DNA from 3 places in the Kocuria salsicia genome. Region 1 is predicted to be linked to each of the others. Evidence: riboswitches for the same ligand, from Rfam matches in the RefSeq annotation. Region 1 holds a riboswitch; each other region holds the start of a gene.
The links. Region 1 has a riboswitch for thiamine pyrophosphate ahead of ABD264_RS02270 (bifunctional hydroxymethylpyrimidine kinase/phosphomethylpyrimidine kinase). Riboswitches for the same ligand answer to the same signal wherever they lie in the genome.
Positions count from the first base shown of each region.

Region 2: linked by a shared signal. The riboswitch ahead of ABD264_RS06520 (ECF transporter S component) and the one ahead of ABD264_RS02270 (bifunctional hydroxymethylpyrimidine kinase/phosphomethylpyrimidine kinase) in region 1 are both predicted to bind thiamine pyrophosphate.
Region 3: linked by a shared signal. The riboswitch ahead of ABD264_RS08215 (3-oxoacyl-ACP reductase) and the one ahead of ABD264_RS02270 (bifunctional hydroxymethylpyrimidine kinase/phosphomethylpyrimidine kinase) in region 1 are both predicted to bind thiamine pyrophosphate.

Region 1 covers NZ_BAAARF010000003.1:502,491-504,742, forward strand. The annotation lists gene ABD264_RS02270 (bifunctional hydroxymethylpyrimidine kinase/phosphomethylpyrimidine kinase) at 1-1,005, opposite strand, end outside; TPP riboswitch at 993-1,087, opposite strand; gene ABD264_RS02275 (Rne/Rng family ribonuclease) at 1,175-2,252, opposite strand, start outside.
Region 2 covers NZ_BAAARF010000007.1:59,855-62,106, forward strand. The annotation lists gene ABD264_RS06505 (MrpF/PhaF family protein) at 1-175, shown strand, start outside; gene mnhG (monovalent cation/H(+) antiporter subunit G) at 172-537, shown strand; gene ABD264_RS06515 (DUF4235 domain-containing protein) at 668-940, shown strand; TPP riboswitch at 1,037-1,143, shown strand; gene ABD264_RS06520 (ECF transporter S component) at 1,201-1,827, shown strand; gene ABD264_RS06525 (ABC transporter ATP-binding protein) at 1,824-2,252, shown strand, end outside.
Region 3 covers NZ_BAAARF010000008.1:238,409-240,660, reverse strand. The annotation lists gene nhaA (Na+/H+ antiporter NhaA) at 1-728, opposite strand, end outside; TPP riboswitch at 874-1,002, shown strand; gene ABD264_RS08215 (3-oxoacyl-ACP reductase) at 1,048-1,812, shown strand; gene ABD264_RS08210 (LLM class flavin-dependent oxidoreductase) at 1,814-2,252, shown strand, end outside.

The DNA.
Region 1 (2,252 bases):
CTCGTCGGTGAACCGATCGCCCGGGACCAGGTCGCCGGCGGATGGCTCCCTTGGCGAGACGTCCGAGGCCGCCGGGGCTCCCTGCGTGGCTGCGCCCGCGGGGGCGGCGCCGTCCGGGTCCGCTGCCTCGGTGGCGTCGGCGGCGCAGGCCTCGGCCAGGAACTGCGGGTCCGTGACCAGGGCCTGTACGTGGTGCATGTGGTGCACCGGGCCGTTGCCGTGGCCCACGTGCAGGGTGTCCGCGGTGCGCAGTGCGGCCCGCAGCCACTCGCGGGCCGTACCGATGCCCCCGGCCCAGTCCCCCGTGCGAGCCACCACGGTGGCCACGGCGGAGGACAGTGAGCAGCCCGTGCCGTGGGTGTTGCGTGTGACCACGCGCGGTCCGGTGAACTCGGCCACCGGCTCGTGGACGCCCGGGACCACGAGGGCGTCCGGCGTGAGCTCGCCGCCCAGGTGCCCGCCCTTGACGAGCACGCGCGTGCCGAAGGCGTCGGAGACGGCGCGGCCCTGCGCGAGCGCCTCGTCCCACGTGGTGGCCACGGGGCGCTCCGCGAGCACCGCCAACTCGGGAAGGTTCGGGGTGATGAGGTCCGCCGCGGGCAGCAGTCCGCGCAGAGCCTCCTCCGCCTCGCGCTCCAGCAGCCGCCCGCCGGCGGTGGCGACCATCACGGGGTCGACAACGACCACGGGCGCGCGACCGGCCGCGAGCCACTCCCGGACCGTCTCGATGACGTCCACGGAACCGAGCATCCCCACCTTCACGGCGTCGAGCTCGACATCGTCCGAGACCGCGTCCAGCTGCGCGCGCAGAATGTCGACGGGAGGGGTGTGCACGCTGCGCACGCCCTGCGTGTTCTGGGCGACCACCGCGGTGACAACGCTGAGGCCGTAGCCGCCCATCGCGGCGATCGACTTCAGGTCCGCGGCGTGGCCAGCGCCGCCGGTGGGGTCCGTCCCGGCGATCGACAGGACGCGGGGCACGGTGAGGACGGGTGCGGTGTTCACGACATCCCTTCGCTAGTGCGAGCTAGATCAGGTTCGACGGGTGTGTTCTCAGCCGCGTGGCGCGGCACCCCGTGTGTGCTCCACCGATCATGCCACAGGGGCGCCCGGATCCCTCCGGACGCCCCTGCGGCATCGGTTCACCTCTCGCACCAGTGGGGTGCGGCGGCGTTCACTCTCCCTTGCGGGTCATCGTGATGTCCTGGGCCTTCACACCCACGCCCACCACGGTGGGCTGCCCGTCCATGGTCGCGGCCTTCTTCGGGCCGGTGGCCGCCGCGGTGAAGCGGCTGACGGTGGACTTCTGCGCCTCGTACTCCTGGGTGGTCACGCTCGCTGTGCCGGGGGCGGCAGCCGGCGCCACCGCACGGCGCGAGCCTCGACGACGCCGCGCCGGTGCCGGCGTCTCGGCCGCTGGCTGGGCAGTGGTGGCGGGAACGCCGGAACGGCTGCCCGCGCCCCCGTTCTGCGCGGGCGCTGTGGTCTTTCCGGTGGATGTCGGGGCGTTCGACTCCGCGTCCTGACGGCCGCCCTGCTCGGCACCACCGTCGCGTCCTGCGCGGCGGCTGCCCTGGCGGGACCCGCCACGGCCGTTGGACGAACGGTTGCGGGAGCTGCCCCCGCGCGAGCCGGAATCAGCGGTCTCGGGGCCCTTGCCCTCGGAGCCGTCGAAGCTCTCGGACTCCGGCGCACCGGATCCGCCACGGTTCTTCCCCGACTGCGCGGAGTCACCGGAGGTCTCCTCTGTGAACGCCGCCGTCAGCGAGTCCAGCGAGAGCGACTCCCCGGGCCCTGCGACGTCACGCGCGCCGGAGCGGTCCTGGCCGGACTGTCCCTGCGGGAGTTCGATGACCTCGCCGTGGATCGTGACGCTGGAGGAGCTGTCCGCACCCTCGGAGGAGTCTCCCGCGTCCGCCGAGCCCTCCTGCTGGGTGCCATTCTCCTCGCCCTGCGGCCCACGGCCCCGGCTGCGCTTGCCGCGGCGCTTCTTGCGGCGGCGGCCGCCGTCGGACTCGCCGTCCGAGGTGCTGCGGTTGTCCAAGTCCCCGTGGGTGCCCGCGGAGCCGTGAGTCTCGGGAGTACCGTTCGTGTCCGAGCCCTGCCGGTTCTGGCCGCCACCCTGCGGGGTGGCCTCGGCACCGGAACCGTGCTGCGCGGCGTCGTCGTCCTCGTGCGTGGAGGCTGAGGCGATGTTCGCGAGCGCAGCGCGGGTGGCCTCGGCGCGGGCCTGGTTCTCCTGCTCCTCCGAG
Region 2 (2,252 bases), on a different contig from region 1:
GCTGGACCGCGTGATCGCCTCGGACGTGCTGCTTGCCATCGTGGGGGCGTGCCTGGCCGTGGACATGGTCTACAACCACCACACCAACAACATCATCCTGCTCGTGATCGTCTCCCTGGTGGGCTTCCTGGGCTCCGTCACGGTGGCGCGCAACGTGGGGCTGGAGCGTTCATGAGCTGGCACACCGTCCTGGACGTGATCGCCCTGCTGTGCCTGGTGCTGGGTGCCCTGATGTCCTTGTCCGCCGCGATCGGCCTGGTGCGCTTCCCGGACCTGCTCTCGCGCATGCACGCGGGCACCAAGCCGCAGGTCTTCGGCCTGTTCCTCATGCTCACGGCCGTGGCCATCGAGAGCGGGGAGCCGCGCATGATCCCGCTGCTGATCCTCGCGTGGGTCTTCCAGCTGCTCACCGCACCGGTCTCCGCGCACATGGTGGGCCGGGCCGCATACCGCTCCAAGCACCTGCACGAGGAGAACCTCATGCAGGACGAGCTGCGGGACGTTGTAGCCCGCGCCGGGCACGAGGAATCACGCTGAGGACATAATTTCCGGGTGAACCGCGCCCCGCACCGCCCAGCCACGCGCCGAGTTTCGTATGCTGAGGGAGGAAGCAGCACGCCGTCGGCCCCCGAGCGCCGGCGGCACTCGCGACGAGAAGGAGCACCTCATGAACAAGGCGATGGACATCCTCGGCACCGTGGCGTCCCTGGGCGGCGTGGCACTCGCGAACAAGGGCCTGTCCGCGGTGTGGAAGCAGGTCACCGGCAACGAACCCCCCGCCAAGAACCCGGATGAGGACGAGGCCTGGCGGGACATCATCCTGTGGGCCATGATCACCGGCGTGGTGGGCACCGTCATTAAGGTGGGAATCGCCCGCCAGATGTCCAAGATGGAGTCCGAGAAGAAGGACTCTGGCAAGACCTCGCAGTCCGAGATCTGAGGTACCCCACCGGGCCGAGCGCCCGGGAGGTCCTGCACACGAGGGCCGGGTGCGCGACGCACCCGGCCCTCGTGCGTGCCGTGGTCTAGACTGGCGACTCAACGACAGGGGAGCGCCACCGCGGCGCTGAGAGTGCGTGTGAGCGCAGACCCTCGAACCTGATCCGGTTCATACCGGCGCTAGGGAGTCGAGCATCTCAGGGACCCGTCCGCACCCGTGGACGCGAGCCTTCCCCTCCTGGAATCTTCAGGAGGATTCACATGACACAGGTCGGCACCAGATCCACGCGAACGCCCCAGGGACGCAATTCCCGGCGGCACTCGTGGCGGGTGGTGGACATCGTGGTCGCCTCCGTTCTCGCGGCGGTGTGCGCCGTGGTCTTCTGGCTGTGGTCCAACCTGCTCGCCCCGGCCGTCTCTGCGGGGTCCGTGGCGTATCCGCCCGCGGGCGGGCTCATCGTGGGCGGCTGGCTCGTGGCCGGCACGCTCGGTGCACTGATCATCCGCAAGCCGGGTGCCGCGATCTTCTGTGAGCTGCTCGCGGCCGTGCTGGAGATGTTCCTGGGCACCCACGCGGGATGGCTCGTGGTCCTCTCCGGGGTGATCCAGGGCCTGGGGGTGGAGATCGTCTTCCTGCTGACCCGCTACCGCAGCTTCGGGCTCCTCACGGCCACAGCGGGCGGCGCGGTCTCCGGGCTCTTCCTCGCCGTGAGCGAGAACATCTTGTACAACTACGAGTGGGCCACGGACCAGAAACTTGTCTACGCCGTGTTCACCACGCTCTCCGGCGCCGTGATCGCCGGCGCCCTGATGTGGCTCGTGGTGCGTGCGCTGCAGGCCACGGGCGTCCTCAGCGCCCTCGCATCCGGCGCCGCGCGCCGGCGATGACAGCCGCGTCGGCCACCATCCCGGTGGGCGCGTCGGTCTGTCTCGAGAACTTCGGCTGGCACTACCCCGGGCGCCAGAACCCGAGCCTCGCGGGGGTGGATGCGCAGATCGGTGCAGGGGAGCGCGTTCTGCTCCTGGGTCCTTCCGGTGCCGGCAAGTCCACCCTGCTGCAGGCCCTGGCGGGTGTGGAGCAGGATCCGGACGGGCAGTCCCGATCGGGTGAACTGACGGTCGACGGCGCCGACCCGCGCGACGCGCGGGGGGCCGTGGGCTTCATGCACCAGGATCCGGAGACGCAGGTGGTTCTCTCGCGGATCGGGGACGACGTCGCGTTCGGTCTCGAGAACCTGGCCGTTCCCCGTGAGCAGATCTGGCCGCGCGTCCACGAGGCGCTGGACAGGGTCGGTCTCCACCTCCCCCTGGAG
Region 3 (2,252 bases), on a different contig from region 1:
CCGAACACGGCCAGCGGGACGAGCGCGAGGAGCAGCGGGAGCACGTGCACCTCGTCGGTGTAGAAGACCGCGATGATGGTGATGGCGAGCAGGTCGTCCACCACCGCGAGCGTCAGCAGGAACAGGCGGAGCGCGCTGGGCAGGTGCGAGCCCACGATCGCGAGGACGGCCACCGCGAACGCGATGTCCGTGGCGGTGGGGATCGCCCAGCCGCCCAGGGTCTCGGGGCTGCCGAGGTTAACGCCCGCGTAGATCAGAGCCGGGACGACGACGCCGCCCACGGCCGCCGCGATCGGCACCGCCGCCTTCCCGAGGTCCCGCAGATCACCCGCGACGAACTCGCGCTTGAGCTCCAGGCCCACGAGGAAGAAGAACACGGCGAGCAGCCCGTCCGCGGCCCACGTCCCCAGGCTGAGGTCCAGGTGCCACGGCTCGTAGCCGACCTTCAGGTCCCGGAGGGCGAAGTAGCTCTCCACGAAGGGCGAGTTGGCCCAGACGATGGCGAGGACGGCGGCGACCACCAGGAGGATGCCGGCCACGGTCTCGCGGCGCAGGACGTCCTGGAGGCGGGAGAAGAGGCCGCCCGAGGGGTGGTCGGGCTCGCACGGGGGCTCAGGATGGTTGAAGAAACCGGGCTCCGAGACGAAGCCGGAGGGTTCTGCCTGCACCACGGTTCCCGGGGTTCCGGGCTCAACGTGGGCAGGGGTGGTGCGGTGGTGCGGGGGCATGGATCACTCCAGTGTCGACGGGCATCACGCTCATTACCGCCGACCAGACTTCCCGGCACACCAGCCAGCAAGGGTAGCAGTGCGCTTTTGGGCGGCGCACGCGGGGCGGCTGCCATGAGGCTGAGCGGCTCCGTCTACACTGGCCACCAGTGACACGGGGTGCCGCCACCCTCCCCGCCCACCGGGCGGGCAGACAGAGGACCGCAGCGGCTGAGATGACACCCGTCGAACCTGTCCAGTTAGTACTGGCGAAGGGATGTCACGGTGGCACCGCGCAGGTGGCGCACCGCTTTCTTCGCCGTGAGCCACAGGAGTGAGCATGCGGATCGAGAACACCATTGTCCTGGTCACCGGGGGAGCCCGCGGGCTCGGGGAGCACCTCAGCCGGGCGTACGCGCGGGAGGGTGCGCGCGTCGTCGTGAACTACCACTCGAGCGAGGACCGCGCCCGGGCACTGGTCAGTGAATTGGGCGAGGGCAGGGCACTCGCGGTCCAGGCGGATGTGACCGACGCCCAGCAGGTGCGGGACATGGTCGCCCGCGCCCGGGAGCACTTCGGCGCACCGATCACGGTGGCCGTGAACAACGCCCTGGTGGACTTCAGCTTCAACGGCGATGCCCGCCCCACCCTGGACACCCTCACTGCGGAGAACCTGACCCAGCAGTTCGAGGGCGCCGTGGTGGGTGCCCTCAACGTGATGCAGGCGGTCACCCCGGGCATGGCGGAGGCCGGTGAGGGGCGCATTATCAACATCGGCACCAACCTCTTCCAGAACCCGGTGGTCCCCTACCACGACTACACCGCCGCGAAGGCCGCCCTGCTCTCCCTCACCCGCACCGCCGCCAAGGATCTGGGCCCGCAGGGCATCACGGTGAACATGATTTCCGGCGGCCTGCTGCGCATCACGGACGCGAGCGCCGCCACCCCGGACGAGGTCTTCGACTTCATTGCCGCCGGCACTCCCCTGGGCCGCGTGACCACCCCCGAGGAGTTCGCGGACACTGCCCTGTTCTTCGCCTCGGACTGGTCCCGCGGGGTCACCGGCCAGAACCTGGTGGTCGACGGCGGGCTGGTGATGGACTGACATGGCCGCCCCCTCTCCGCACGACGACGCCGCCCAGCCCGGTCCCGCGCACACGGCACCTGCCGGGGGCGCGGCGTCGGCAACCACCCCCGAAGCCGGGCCGACGCTCGGGACGGCCGCTGCGGCGTCGTCGCCCACGACCGCACCGGCCCGCCGCCTCCACCTCAACGCGTTCCTCGACGGCGCCGGCCACCACCAGGCCGCGTGGCGCGCCCCGAACTCCTCGGTGCACCGCCTCACGGACATCACCTACTACGAGGAGCTCGCGCAGACCGCCGAGCGCGGCCTGTTCGACGCCGTGTTCTTCGCGGACGGCCACAGCGTGGGCGACGTGTCCGGCGGACCCCACTGGTCGCTCGAACCGCTGACCGCGCTGTCCGCGCTGTCCGCGATGGCGCGCGCCACCGAGCGCATCGGCCTGGTGTGCACGGTCTCTTCCA